DNA from 2 places in the Pseudomonas urmiensis genome. Region 1 is predicted to be linked to the other one. Evidence: riboswitches for the same ligand, from Rfam matches in the RefSeq annotation. Region 1 holds a riboswitch; the other holds the start of a gene.
What was found. Region 1 has a riboswitch for cobalamin ahead of HU737_RS08175 (ABC transporter substrate-binding protein). Riboswitches for the same ligand answer to the same signal wherever they lie in the genome.

Region 2: linked by a shared signal. The riboswitch ahead of cobW (cobalamin biosynthesis protein CobW) and the one ahead of HU737_RS08175 (ABC transporter substrate-binding protein) in region 1 are both predicted to bind cobalamin.

Annotation. Positions count from the first base shown of each region.
Region 1 covers NZ_JABWRE020000001.1:1,845,594-1,852,995, forward strand. Annotated here, with positions in the region: gene HU737_RS08155 (OprD family porin) at 1-304, opposite strand, end outside; gene HU737_RS08160 (pseudoazurin) at 301-741, opposite strand; gene HU737_RS08165 (ABC transporter ATP-binding protein) at 759-1,547, opposite strand; gene HU737_RS08170 (FecCD family ABC transporter permease) at 1,544-2,560, opposite strand; gene HU737_RS08175 (ABC transporter substrate-binding protein) at 2,557-3,570, opposite strand; cobalamin riboswitch at 3,698-3,898, opposite strand; gene HU737_RS08180 (acetyltransferase domain-containing protein) at 3,926-5,092, opposite strand; gene HU737_RS08185 (TonB-dependent receptor) at 5,296-7,402, opposite strand, start outside.
Region 2 covers NZ_JABWRE020000001.1:2,354,158-2,361,559, reverse strand. Annotated here, with positions in the region: gene cobM (precorrin-4 C(11)-methyltransferase) at 1-69, opposite strand, end outside; gene HU737_RS10420 (cobalamin biosynthesis protein) at 100-492, opposite strand; gene HU737_RS10415 (CbtA family protein) at 510-1,199, opposite strand; gene HU737_RS10410 (CbtB domain-containing protein) at 1,210-1,395, opposite strand; cobalamin riboswitch at 1,495-1,719, opposite strand; cobalamin riboswitch at 1,896-2,095, shown strand; gene cobW (cobalamin biosynthesis protein CobW) at 2,196-3,263, shown strand; gene cobN (cobaltochelatase subunit CobN) at 3,267-7,037, shown strand; gene HU737_RS10395 (magnesium chelatase ATPase subunit I) at 7,030-7,402, shown strand, end outside.

The sequences.
Region 1 (7,402 bases):
CATGGGCATCGACGCCGACGCCGATCAGGCCTTGGGTGAAGCCGGACTGCACGCTGCCCATCAGGCCGTAGGCCCATTCCTCGGCTTTACCGTTGCGTTCGCTGCGCGGCTTGTAGGCGTTGCGCGCGCTGCTGTTGCTGCCCCCATGACGGTAGTCGCGCTGGTCGAACACGCTGCGGTTGAGCAGGCTCCAGGTGCTGTCTTGGACAAAGCCGTTGGACTGCGACTGGGCAGACTCAGCCGCGGCCAGGGCGCTGATGCCCAGCCAGGGCAGCGCCAGGGTCATGCGTAGCAAAGGGCTCATTGACCAGCCTCCAGTTTCTCCAGTTGCACCTGCAGGCGGGCTTTGGCGCGGGCGGGGAGGTTGTCTGGCAGCGACTGAGTATGCCCGGTCGGCTCGCCGACCTGGATCAGCATGACCATGCCCATGGCCAGGTGTGGAATGCACTGGATGCCGTACAGCCCCGGTACCCTGAAGGTCTGCTCGACGGGCTGGTTGAGCTTGCTCTTGAACGGCTCGGCACCGGTGGGCAGCAGGGTGGCGATGCTGGCTGCGTTGTGCCCGTTCTGCGTAGGCAAGAAGCGCACGCTGTCGCCCGGCGCGATGCGCAGATGGTCCGGCTCGTAGACCATTGCGCCGTCGGCGCCACGGTTGAGCATTTTCACTTCATGGACTTCAGCCAAGGCCTGCGGGGCGAGCAGGGCGCTAGAAAGCAGCAGGGCAAACGGGCGCAACAGCATAGCGAGAACTTCCAGGTTCAGGGGGCGCGAAAGCGCAGGATGCGCGCGCCGTCGTAAGGGTCGGTGAGGTAGTGGGCGTGCACGCCAAAGGTGCTCAGCAGACGCTCAGGGGTGAGCACCTCAAGTGGCTTGCCAAGCGCGACCAGACGGCCCTGGTCGAGCACTGCCAGACGGTCGCAAGTCAGTGCCTGGTTGAGATCGTGCAGCGCGACCAGGGTCGTTACCTGCAGCGCCTGCACCTGTTGCAACAGGCTCAACTGGTGCTGGATATCCAGGTGGTTGGTCGGCTCGTCGAGCAAAAGCACCTGCGGTCGTTGCGCCAAGGCGCGGGCGATGTGCACGCGCTGACGCTCACCACCCGACAGGCTATGCCAGAGCCGCTCGCGCAAGTGCAGCGCATCGAGGTTGAGCAAGGCCTGTTCGACGATGCTGCGGTCGTCTTTAGAGAACGGCGCGAGGGCCGACAACCACGGCGTGCGGCCGAGGGCCACGGCATCGTAGACGCTGATGGCGTCGCTGGTGTCGGCTTGTTGCTCGACCAGGGCCAGGCCCTGTGCAACCCGGCGCCGGGGCATCTGCGCCAGGGGCTCGCCAAGCAATTGCACCGTGCCGCTACTGGGTTTGAGCAAGCCGGCCAGAAGTTTGAGCAGGGTCGACTTGCCCGAACCGTTGGGGCCGACCACGCCCAGGGTTTCGCCAGGGATCACTGCCAGGTCGATGTCTTGCAGCACCGTGCGCCCGCCCAGGCGCAAACTGAGGCCCAGGCAGGACAACGGCGCCACCTGCAAGGCTGTCATTATCGTCATGGGCGCCCCCTGCGGCTGACCAGAATCAACGCGAACACCGGCGCGCCAATCAGCGCCGTGACCACGCCCACCGGGATCACCTGGCCGCTGATCAGCGTGCGCGAAAGGATATCGGCGCTGATCAGAAACAGCGCCCCGCCCAGGGCACTGGCTGGCAGCAGGCGGCTATGCCCGGGGCCAAGCAGCAGGCGCAGGGCATGCGGGATGACCAGCCCGACAAAGCCGATGGCGCCGACGATCGACACCATCACTGCGGTCACCAGTGCTGCGCAGCTGATCAGCAGCAATTGCGTGCGCCGGACCGGGACGCCCAGCGAGGCAGCCGAGTCGGCGCCGAAGGTGAACGCGTCCAAGGCGCGCCGATGCCACAAGCACACCGCCAGCCCCAGCAGGGCGACTGGCAACGCCAGCCACACCGAAGGCCAGCGCACACCGCTTAAGTTGCCCAGCAGCCAGAACAGAATGCCCCGCGCCTGTTCAGCGGTTGCCGACTTGGTAATGAGAAATGCCGTCAGCGCGCTGAACAGCTGCGAGCCTGCGATACCGGCAAGAATCACCTGGGCGTTGCTGCTAGTGGGGCCACTGGCACGCGACAGCAGCAAGACCAGGCCAAAGGCGGCGAGGGCGCCGATAAAGGCGCCACCGGACATCGTCAGCGCCGCACCGCCCAGACCGAGCAGGCCGACTGCCACCGCGCCGGTCGAGGCCCCGGCCGACAGACCCAGCAAATAGGGTTCGGCCAGCGGGTTGCGCAGCAATGCCTGGAGGATCACCCCGCAGGTTGCCAGCCCGGCGCCGCACGCCGCGGCGACCAGGGTGCGGGTGAGGCGATAGTTCCAGATGATGCCGGCATCGATCGGGTCGACCGGGTAGCCGGCGCTCCACAACTGGTTGGCCAGCACCTGATAGACCACGCTTGGCGACAATGGCGTCTCACCGATGGCGATGCCCGCCAACAGGGCCGCGACCAGCGCGGCCAGGGCCAGGGCGGTGTAGGGCAGCAGGCGGATCATGGTTGCGCGGCTTTACCGGAGGCGAAGGCGCTAGACAGGGTTTCCAGGCCACGGAACAGGCGAATACCGGCCTGCATGGCGTCGGCGTCGAGAACGACGATCCGCCCTTGCTTGACCGCATCCATGTTCTGCGTGACCGGGTCGTTGCGCAAGAACTCCAGTTTTTTCTGGTAGTCATCGGCTGGGAAGCGGCGACGGTCCATGCGCGCGATGATCAGCCAGGTCGGGTTGGCCTTGGCCAGGGTTTCCCAGCCGACCGTGGGCCACTCTTCGGTGGACTCGACCACATTGCGCACACCCAGGGTTTGCAGCATGAAGTCGGCCACGCCTTGGCGACCGGCGACGTACGGGTCGATATCCAGGTCGGCACTGGAGAACCAGAACAGCGCCGAGGTGTGCGACAGGTCCTTGCCGGCCAACTGCTGCTTGGCGTTGTCCAGGCGCGCCTTGAGTTCGGCATTCAGTGCGCTGCCGCGCGCTTGCACGTCGAAGATCTCGGCCAGCTGGCTGACGCTCTTGTAGATGCTGTCGATCTGGAACGGTTGCAGGCGGGTGCCGTCGGCGCCGACCAGGTTGTCCTTGCCTTCGCAATCGGAGGGCAACAGGTAGGTGGGAATGTTCAGCTCGGCAAATTGCTCACGGGTGCCGACCACGCCCTGGGCGCCGACCATCCACTCGAATTGTACCGCCACCAGTTGCGGGCGCTTGCCGACCACGGCCTCGAAGCTTGGGTCGTTGTCAGCCAGGCGCTCGACCTTGTCGTTCTGCGCTTTGTACTCAGGCAGGACATTGTTGAACCACAGCGAAGTGCCGGCCAATTTTTCGCCCAAGCCCAATGCGTAGAGCATCTCGGTGCCCGCCTGGCCGATGGTCACGGCACGCTCGGGGGCCTGGGCAAAGGTCTGCGGTGCGCCACAGTTGTCGACCGTCAACGGGTAGTGGGTGGCGGCGGCTTGGGCCAGGCCGGTCAGACTCAGGCCGGCGAGCAGGGCGGCGAAACGAGGCAGCATGATGGGGCGATCTCCTATCGAACAGTTCACGGAATGAACGCACGGACAGGCATCGCCGAGCCCGTTGCGCAAGGCAACAGGCCACACCCTGGCAAGGGTGGAGATGACCATCCCGGACACCCCGCCGGTTGGAATATGTAGGCCGGCAGGTCTCCTGACTGGTGCGTCTGCGCCCGGCTCCAGCCTTCCCGGATCAGCGGATCCAGTGGCATCGATGGAGCGGGCTCGGCACCTACAGTTGCGGGGGCAGTTCCAGTTGGCCTGCATGAGGGCAGGCCGGGGATTCCCTATTATTTCCGTGGTGGAAACCGGCGGGCGGCATGGTAGACCATCAGGCCGCCGGGTGAAACGCTTTTCACAGGTACTTGAGCCAGGCGATGTCGCGCCGGCGCGCCTTGAGCCGGGCGAACCAGCGCACTGGCAAGTACAGCGAGACCGCCAGCAGCAGCGCTGCCAGCCACACCGCGCCGATGCTGTCGAAGCCGAAGTAATCGCCGTGGTTCAGGCCAAACAGGGCCACGCTGGCCAGGTACAGCAGCTTGAGCACGTACAGGTGCAGCAGGTAGAAGAACATCGGTGCGGCGCCGAACACCGCCAGGACACTGATCCAGCGTGCCTGCCCGGCGCGCTCGAAACCACGCAACAGCAGCAGGCCGGCGCCCAGGGTCAGGGTCAGGAACAACAGCGACGGTGGGTACTTGGTGATGTTGAAGAAGCTCATCAGCGTTTGCGTCAGCGTCGGGTAGCTGCTCCACGGCGCTTCGCCATAGCCGTTGAGCATGCGCAGCACGAGAAAGCCCAGCAGGGCCAACGCACCGACCAGCAACAACCGGTGCTGACGCTCGCCAGCATCGCTGGCGCGGGTGAACCATGGGCCCAGGCCATAGCCGAGGGCGATTACCCCGATCCACGGCAGAACCGGGTACGAGGTGCGCAGGCGCAGGCTGTCAGAGAACTCCAGCCAGCCGCGGTCATGCAGGATCGCCCACGGCACATGCATCCACGACCCTGGCGCGAAGTGCAGGCCGTCGAGCAGGTTGTGCCCGGCGACGATCGCCGCGCCCAGGGCGATCAGGGCAGGGCGTGGCAGCCAGACCAGCAGCGACAGGGCGATCATGCTCACGCCAATGGCCCAGATCACCTGCATGTAGATCACGCTGGGTGGCAGCTGGAAGGTCCAGGCGAAGTTGACCAGGGTGAACTCCAGCACCACCAGGAACAGCCCACGCTTGAACAGGAACGCCGAGACATCGCCCCGGCCCTGGTATTTTTCGCCATACAGCCAGGCGGAAAGACCGGTCAGCAGGACGAACACCGGCGCGCACAGGTGAGCCAAGGTCCGGCTGAAGAACAGCGACGGGTCGGTGGCGTCGATGGCCATGGGGTCGCTGACCTGGCGATGCAGGAAGAAGGTTTCACGCACGTGATCCAGGAGCATGAACACGATTACCAGGCCGCGCAGGGCATCGATGCTTTGCAGGCGCTGGGTGAGCAGGGTGGGGGTGGCGCTGGCGCTTGTCATGGGAGGGGTCGCAGGCAGGAATGGATATCAAATGAAACGTTATCTTATAACTATTTGGTTTGAGAGTGATAGGATTTTTGTGCGGGTCTGGTGTTGGTGAGATGCGACAGGCGCTATCGCGGGCAAGCCTGCTCCTACAGGGCCAACGGCACCCTCTGTAGGAGCGGGCTTGCCCGCGATGACGTCAGCACTGCCTCAATCGATCAAAAGCTGTAATCCACCGTCGCAAAGTACGAGCGCGGCGCCCCCAGCAACCACTGCTCGCCACTGTACGCCGACACCACATAATCGCGGTTGAGCAGGTTGTTCAGCTGCAGCCCCAGGCGCACATCCGGCAGCACCTGCCAGCCCAGATTGGCATCGACCACGGTATACCCCGGGATGCGCTTGCTATTGGCCGTGTCGGCATACCGCGCATCGACATAACGCAGGCCAACACCAGCATCCAGCGCCTGCCCAAAGCCTTTGCTCAACCACACATTGGCACTGCGCCGTGGCACGTTGTCCGGGCGGTTGCCACTGCGGTCCACCGCCACCCCTGCGACCACTTCATCGAAGTCATCGAACTTGGCGCGCACCAGCGAGGCGTTGGCCGAGACATGCCATTGGTTGGCCAAGGCCAGTTCCACGCTGGCTTCCAGGCCGTTCGAACTTTGCTGGCCAGCCTGTTGTGGCTGGTGGGTGATCGGGTTGTCGACCAACAGTTTCTTCTTGACGATGTGATACGCCGCCAAGGTCCACTCACCGCGGCCGTCCCAGAAGCGCTGCTTGAGGCCCAGCTCGGTTTGCTTGGACTTGGTCAGGTCGTAGTCCATCTGCGTCGGGCTGAGGCTGACCAGGTTGTTCACGCCGTCCTCGCTGGTGGAGTACTGGCCATACAGCGACAGGTCGTCGGTGACGGCGAACACCAAGCCTGCGCGCCAGTTGCCGCCATTGAGGCTGCGGTCGCTGCGGCTGCCATCGAGCAGGTTGTCGCGGTCGATGTGGTTCTGGTCGCGGCGAATCCCGGTGACCAACGACAGGCGCTCGGTCAGTTGGGTGCGGTTCTCGGCGAACAGGGCGAAGGTGTGGGTGGTGCTTCGGGTGCGCGGGCGCAGCGCGCTTTGGCTGTCGAACCAGCCGGGCGCTGGGTCCCACGGGTCGATGTAGTCGCCGCCGATGTCGTTGTAGGGGGCGTTGTTGGTGAGCTTGAAGCGGATCTTGTTGTACTCGGCGCCGACCACGGTCTTGCTGGCCAGGCCGAACAGCGAGTGGTCGAAGGTGAAGCTTTGGCGATCGCCGATCTGCTCCTGGTTGTGCTTGATCTCAAGAAAACCATTGCGCAGCAGCTGGCCTTGGGCTGCGTCCCAGTTGTAGTTCTCGGCATTGCGCCAGTGTCGACGGCTCTTGATGTAGTACAGCTGGTTGCTGGCGCTGACGTTGTCGCTGAGGGTCCACTCGGTGTTCAGGCGGGTCCACTCATCGTGGTAGCGCAGCACGTCGTTGCGCACGTTGTAGTTTTTCTTGCGCAGGCTGTCGCGGTAATGACCGTCGATCAATGGCGTGCCGAAGTAGTTCATCGGCTCGGCATCGCCGCGCTCGTGGGCGAGGGTGAAGCTCAAATCGTCCGTGGCATCGAAGCGCAGCGCGGCGCTCAGGGCCAGGTTGCGCGAGTCGCCGCGGTCGACGTAACCGTTGCCCTGTTGTTTGTTCAGGGTCATCCGGTAGCTCAAGCGCTCGCTGAGGCTGCCGCCGCTGTCCAGGCCAAGCTGGGAGCGGTCCCAGGAGCCATAGCCCAGGCGCAGGTGATTGCGGATCTCGCCTGCGAAGGGTTTTTTCGGCATCACGTTGACCACCGCACCGGTGGCGCCTTCACCGTAGAGCACCGAGGCAGGGCCACGAATCACGTCGATACGCTCGACCATCCACGGATCGACCGGGAAGGTCTGGGTGCCTGCGCCGGTATACAGCCGGGCACCGTCGAACAGGGTCATTACCGAGCCGTGGCCGGTAAAGCCGCGTGCCGAGAGCGCGGTGCCGCCATCGCCTGGGTTGCCGATGAAGGTGATGCCGGGCGAACGGCTGACGGCGTCTTGCACGGTGAGGTTGCTGCGTTGCTGGATCTGTTCGGCGCTGATGCTGCTGGTGCTGGCCGGGGTTTCCAGGGCGCTCAGGCCCAGGCGTGAGCCTGCTTGGGTCGGCGTGGCCAGGTCGACGCGCGGTTCGTCGCGCACGTCGGTGATCGCTGTCGAAGGCAGGGCCAGCACTGCGCGTTGAGGTTCATCGGCCAGGGCCGGAAGGGAAACGGCCAGGCAGGCCGCCAGGGTGTGA
Region 2 (7,402 bases), 510 kb from region 1:
CAGGCGCTGGCCTTTGACCGTGATCAGTTCCGGGTCGCCGGGGCCGGCGCCGATGAAGTAGACCGTCATGGAAAATCCTTGCAGATGAAATAGGCGCGATTATCGGCCACTGGCGAAGGCGAGGGTAGCGCCGCCGAGAATCTGCCGGGCAAGTACCAGTCGCGCAGCGCCATGGGCCTGGGCAGCCAGGGCCAGGGCGCTACTTTCGGCAACGCCCCAGCAGCCGCTGTGGGTGAAGGCTGCAGCGGAACGATGGGACAGTTGCGCTTCGAAGCGTTGCAGCTGCACGGGGGTGAACACCCGCAAAGGCAGCGCGAGTTGCCTGGCCAAGTCAGCCAGGCCAGCCTCGTCGGCTTTCAGCTCGATGCTGGCGATGCCCTGCACTGCACTCAGCGGCAGTTGCAGCTGTGCCAGGCCTAGGCGCAGCAGGGTTTCAAGGTTCTGCCGCGAGCAGCCCTGGCGACAGCCAAAGCCGGCATACAGCACCGGCAGGGCAGTGGCGCTAGGCATCAGGCCTGGCGGGAGCGGCGGAACAACCAGGCGCTGAGCAGGCCCAGGGCCACCCAGAACGCTGCGTTGGTCAGCCAGGAGGCGATCTTGAACTGGGTTTCCAGCGCCTCAGGGGCGAGGCTTTGATGAACCTCTGGCTGCGGCGCGCCGATCACGTGTGGCACCACCAACAGCAGCACACCCACCAGTTTGAGCAGCCAGTGCTGGGCGAACACGATCAGCGCCAGGCCCGTGGCAGTGGCGGCGGCAGTGCCAATCCACCAGGCCTGGCGCTGGCCAAGATCGGCCGCAGCGGTGCCCGGCAACTCAGGTGGCAGGCCCAGGGTCGGCGCCAGGCAGAACACCGCGAAACCGGCCAGGCCCCACAATGCGCCGGTGCTCACCCGATTGGGTTCGCGCAGGCTATACAGCGCGGCCAGAATCAGCGCGAATCCGACCGCGACCACCAGGTTGCCGCCCGTGGTCGACAGCACGCGCTGCCAGCCATCCTCAGGCGCCCAGGCTTCGGCGCTATGTTCATGAGGTGCGTGCGCTTCGCCGGCATGCTCATGCTGCTCGGCAGGTGCTGCGGTTTCGAAGGTTTCCGCTTGAAGAATCAGCGGGCTGACCCACACGCTTTGCAGCAGGGTCAGCAACAGGGCTGCAAGCAGGCCGCTGAAGCCGGCGGTACGGGCAATGCGCTTGATCATGCGAGGCTACTCAGTGGCAAGGAAAGGCGGCGCTGTGGCGGGTGTCGTGGGCAGCGTTGTGCACCGCTTCGATGTGCGAGAAACCGGCAAAGTAGATCAGGCACAGGCCGAGCAGGCTGGCGCCGGCGGCGATGATCACGCGCTGGCTGAGGCTGATGGGGGTGGCGATACTGTGCTTGGCGCTGGTGATGGGCATGACGCTTTCCTCTGCTTGTTATAGGCAACGGGCAAGCGCGGCAGCCCCGGACGTGATTCGTCCAGGGACATGCGACAGCGCCCGCCCACCGCGGGGTGTTCATTGCTACGTAGGCAGGCCGGTCTCCGGGCTTGCGAGGTGGAGCAGGGCTCCAGCAGAGGCGTCACCTTCCCATGCCAGACAACTCGGCACAGTGGTCAAGACGCTTCCTCGCTTACCGTTGCGGGGGCAGCACCGGCCTTGTCGTGGGCATGGATGAAGAGCCTACGACGCACCGGTTTCCCGTTTCACCCCCGTGGGGGCACCTGAACGCAAGGCGTTAGCAAACCACACCTGAGCTTCAGGCTACAAGCTGTAAGCGATGCGATGGCTGGCAAAGTCGGCTGTTTTTTGGTGTATTGAAGGACGACTGGATGTCGTTTGTTCTGGCCTCATCGCGGGGCAAGCCCGCTCCCACGGGATCTAGGTGCGTATCTACTTGCAGCTTATAGCCGTGATGCGTAGCCTTGCCGCTTCGAGGTTCTGCGCCTGTAGGCGCAGCTAAGACGGGAACGCGGTACAAGCCGCGGCTGCCCCCGCAACTGTAAGCACTGAACAGGATCGACACAGCCACTGCGCCCCGGCGCGGGAAGGCGTCATCCAACCGGCCTGGCGCCGGAGCGGTGCGAGCCAGGAGACCTGCCTCGTAGCGATTTCGACTTTTAATCCGGGCGGGGTGATCCGGTGGCGAACGAGCCTGGCCAATCGGCCTGAGGCTTTCGTCCTGCATGCCCGCGCCATCCTGCCAAGGGCATCGAGACATGAAAACACTGGCCAAGCTTCCCGTCACCATCGTCACCGGCTTCCTCGGCTCGGGCAAGACTACCTTGCTGCGGCACATGCTCGACAACGCCCAAGGCCGGCGCATTGCCGTTATCGTCAACGAATTCGGCGAGCTGGGCATCGACGGCGAGATTCTCAAGCAATGCAGCATTGGCTGCACCGAAGAAGAAGCCAGCGGCCGCGTCTACGAGCTGGCCAACGGCTGCCTGTGCTGCACTGTGCAGGAGGAGTTCTTCCCGGTGATGCGCGAGCTGGTGGCGCGCCGTGGCGACCTTGACCACATTCTCATCGAAACCAGCGGTCTGGCCCTGCCCAAGCCATTGGTGCAAGCCTTCCAGTGGCCAGAAATCCGCAACGCCTGCACGGTCGACGCGGTGATCACGGTGGTCGACAGCCCGGCCGTCGCGGCTGGCACCTTCGCCGCCTACCCAGACCAGGTGGATGCCCAGCGCAAGCTCGACCCCAACCTGGACCACGAATCACCACTGCATGAACTGTTCGCCGACCAGTTGGCCAGCGCCGACCTGGTAGTGCTGAACAAGGCCGACCTGATCGACGCCGAAGGCTTGGCCAAGGTTCGCGCCGAGGTCGCCGAGGAGTTGCCAGCGGCCGTCAAAGTGATCGAGGCGAGCAGTGGTCGTCTGCCACTTGAGGTGCTGTTGGGCGTGGGGGCAGAGTCTGAAGCGCACATCGATGGGCGTCGTACTCACCACGATTCGCACCACGACGACGGCGATCATGACGATCACGACCACGATGCCTTCGATTCCATCTCCATCGACTTGCCCGAGGCTGACGAAAGCCTGCTGCTCGACGCCCTGACCCAACTGGTGGTCGAGTTCGGCATCCTGCGCGCCAAGGGCTTCGCGGCGATCCCCGGCAAGCCGATGCGCCTGCTGATCCAAGGTGTCGGCACCCGTTTCGACAAACACTTCGACCGCGCCTGGCGTGCCGATGAACTGCGCATCACCCGCCTGGTGCTGATTGGCCAGGATTTGCACGCCGCTGAGCTCGAAGCGCGCCTGCGCCAGGCCCTGGGCGCCTGACCCATGCACTTGCTGCGGACCCAGCCCGGCGGCTTCGTGCCGGACGACAGCATCGCCGACCTCGGCCAGACCCCGGCCGAGCTGGTGATTCTCTGCAGCGGTGATTCGCACCTGGCGCTGCTGGCGGACACCGTCGAGCAGTTGCCCGGCGACTACCCCAGCGTGCGCCTGGCCAACCCTATGCAGGTACAGAACCATGCCTCGGTCGATCTGTATGTCGACCAGGTGCTGCGCCACGCCAAGGTGATTCTGCTATCGCTGCACGGTGGGGTGGGTTATTGGCGCTACGGGGTCGAACAGTTGGTCGAGCTGGCCAGTCGCGGCGTGCAACTGATCCTGGTGCCCGGCGATGATCGTCCCGACCCGCAGTTGACCGACCTGAGCACAGTGCCGGCAGCACACGCCGAACGGCTTTGGCACTATTTGCGCCAGGGCGGTAAGGCCAATGCGCTGAACCTGTTCAATTGCCTGGCCAACCTGTGGCTTGGGCGTAATTACTCCTGGGACGAGCCGCAGCCGCTGCCGCGCACCGCGGTCTACCACCCGCACAAGGCCAGTGCCCAGCCAAGCGACTGGTTCGCCGATTGGGACCCGCTCCAGCCGGTGGCGCCGCTGCTGTTTTATCGCTCACATTTGCAGGCGGCCAATACCGCCTTCATTGACGTATTTTGCCAGCGCTTGCAGGCCGCGGGCCTGAATCCGCTACCGATCGCGGTCGCCAGCCTTAAAGAGCGCGGCTGCCTCGATCAGGTCGAGGCCTGGATGGATGAGGTCGAGGCCGAAGTGGTGATCAATACCACCGGTTTCGCCTTGTCCAGCCCCGAGCAGCCCAACCTGCGGCCGTTACGCCGGGATGTGCCGGTGTTGCAAGCCATCTGCGCCCAGGACAACCAGCAGGGCTGGGAAACCAGCGAGCAGGGCCTGGGCGCGCGCGATTTGGCCATGCACATTGCCTTGCCGGAACTCGATGGGCGGATCATCACCCGCCCGGTCAGCTTCAAGGACTTGGCCTGGCGCAGCGAGCGCAGCCAAGCGGATGTGGTCTGCTACCGCGCCCATCCGGAGCGGATGGACTTCGTTGCCGAACTGGCCAGGCGCTGGGTTGAACTGGCGCGCTTGCCCAATGGGCAGAAACGCGTTGCCCTGGTGCTGGCCAACTACCCAACCCGCGACGGGCGCATTGGCAATGGCGTAGGCCTGGATACGCCGGGGGCTGCGCTGAACATCTTGCAGGCGCTGCGGGCCGAGGGCTATCCGCTAGGGGAATTGCCTGAAACGGGCACCGCGCTGATTCATCAGCTGTTGGGCGGTGTCACCAACGACCTGGATCACCTCGACCAACGCCCTTGCGCACAGAGCTTGAGCCTGGCCGATTACCAGCAGGCGTTCGCCCGCTTGCCCGAGGCCAATCAGCAGGCGGTGCTCGAACGTTGGGGGCCACCGGAACAAGACCCCATGTTCCGCAGCGGACGGCTGATGGTAGCGGGTTTGCGTTTCGGCCTGACCTTCGTCGGGATCCAGCCTGCGCGTGGTTATCAGGTCGATCCGAGCGCGGTGTATCACGACCCCGACCTGGTCCCGCCGCACGGCTACCTGGCGTTCCATTTCTGGTTGCGCCATGTCTATGCAGCCGACGCGGTGATCCATGTCGGCAAGCATGGCAACCTCGAATGGCTGCCTGGCAAGGGCGTCGGCTTGTCCGCGCAGTGCTGGCCGGATGCGCTGCTGGGGCCGCTGCCGAACATCTATCCATTCATCGTCAATGACCCGGGTGAGGGCGCCCAGGCCAAGCGCCGGACCCAGGCAGTGATCATCGACCACCTGATGCCGCCGCTGACCCGCGCCGAAACCTATGGCCCGTTGCGTCATTTGGAGCAATTGGCCGACGAATACTACGAAGCCCAGTTGCTCGACCCACGCCGGGCGCGTGAGCTGCAGCGGGACATCCTCGAGTTGCTCAAAGCCAACCACATCGACCGTGAGTTGCAGCTAGAAGGCCAGCTGGATGACGCCGCCGTCTGGTTGCCACGCCTTGACACCTACCTGTGCGACTTGAAGGAGTCGCAGATTCGCGATGGCCTGCATGTGTTCGGCCAGTCGCCCGAGGGGCGTTTGCGCATTGATACCCTGTTGGCGTTGCTGCGGGTCGCCCGAGGCGATGGCAAGGGCGGCAATGCCAGCCTGATCCGCGCCTTGGCCCAAGCCCTGGCGTTGGGCTTCGATCCGCTGGACTGCGATCTTGGCCTGGCCTGGCAAGGGCCACGGCCGCCGCTGTTGCAGGCGCTCGGTGAAAACCCATGGCGTACCCAGGGTGATACCCGTGAGCGGCTCGAACATCTGGCCCTGGCGCTGATCGAGCAGGCGCTGGCGGGGCAACTGACGCTTGACGCTGATGCGCAATGGCAAGGGGTCAACGAGGTACTGCGCGAGCTGGTCGACTCGGTAGCGCCGAACCTCGACGCCTGTGGCGCGGCGGAGCTTGACGGCCTGCTCGCGGCGCTTGCAGGCCGCTTCGTGCCAGCAGGCCCCAGCGGCGCGCCCAGCCGCGGGCGCCTGGACGTGCTGCCCAGCGGGCGCAACTTCTACACGGTGGATGTGCGCAACCTGCCCACCACTACGGCCTGGCGGCTGGGCTTCGCCTCGGCCAACCTGATTCTGGAGCGGCACCTGCAGGAGCACGGCGATCACCTGCGCCAGCTGGGGCTGTCGGTCTGGGGCACGGCCACCATGCGTACCGGCGGTGATGACATTGCCCAGGCCATGGCCTTGATGGGTGTGCGTCCGGTCTGGGCCACCGGCAGTCAGCGGGTCGATGATTTCGAAATCCTGCCCTTGAGCCTGCTGGACCGGCCACGGGTGGACGTAACCTTGCGGGTCTCCGGGTTCTTCCGTGATGCGTTCGGCAACCTGATCCGCCTGTTCGATGCCGCGGTGCAGGCGGTGGCAGCGCTCGATGAGCCCGCCGACCTCAACCCCCTGGCGGCGCGCGTGCGAGCGGAGCGAGAAGCCTTGCAGACACAAGGCCTTGACGCCGAACAGGCGGCGCGACAGGCCGGTTGGCGGGTGTTCGGGGCCAAGCCTGGTGCTTATGGTGCCGGGGTGCAGAATGCCATCGACGGGCGCTTGTGGCAGGGCCGCGAAGACCTGGCCGAGGTTTATCTCAACCATGGTGGCTATGCCTATGGTGGCGCTGACGAGGGCACCCCGGCCCGCGCCCAGTTCGCCACACGCCTGGGCCAGGTCCAGGCCGTGTTGCAGAACCAGGACAACCACGAGCACGACCTGCTTGACTCCAATGACTACTACCAGTTCCAGGGCGGCATGCTGGCAGCGGCCGAGACCTTGGCCGGCTCGACAGTGGCCAGCTATCACGGCGATCACAGCCAGGTCGATCGGCCGCGCATCCGCACCCTCAAGGAAGAGCTGAACCGGGTGATCCGTGCCCGCGCGCTGAACCCAAAGTGGATCGACGGCGCCAAGCGCCATGGCTACAAGGGCGCCTTCGAATTGGCCGCCACGGTGGACAACCTGTTCGCCTTCGACGCCACCACACACCTGATCGACGACCATCATTATCAGTCGCTGGCCGAGGCCTATGTGCTCGATCCAGCGACCCGTGACTTCATGCGTGAGCACAACCCAGAAGCCCTGCGCGACCTCACCGAGCGTCTGCTCGAAGCCCAGCAACGGGGCCTCTGGCAAGAGCCGGGCGCGTACCGCGAAGCGCTCGAAGAGCACCTGCTCGAGGGCGAGGAAGATTCGTTAAATGACTGAACCCGTGCAATTTCCCCTGGCCGCCGTAGTCGGCGCCGAGCCACTCAAACTGGCCCTGTGCCTGACCGCGATCGACCCCAAGATTGGCGGCGTGCTGATCGAAGGCCCGCGTGGCATGGCCAAAAGTACCTTGGCCCGTGGCCTGGCCGACTTGCTGGGCAATGCCGAGCACAGCCCGCCGTTCGTCACCTTGCCGCTGGGGGCGACTGAAGAGCGCTTGGTCGGCACCTTGGATCTGGATGCCGCACTGGGGCAGGGCAAAGCCCAGTTTTCCCCAGGGGTGCTGGCCCATGCCAATGGCGGCGTGTTGTACGTCGATGAGGTCAATCTGCTGCCTGATCCTCTGGTGGACCTGCTGCTGGATG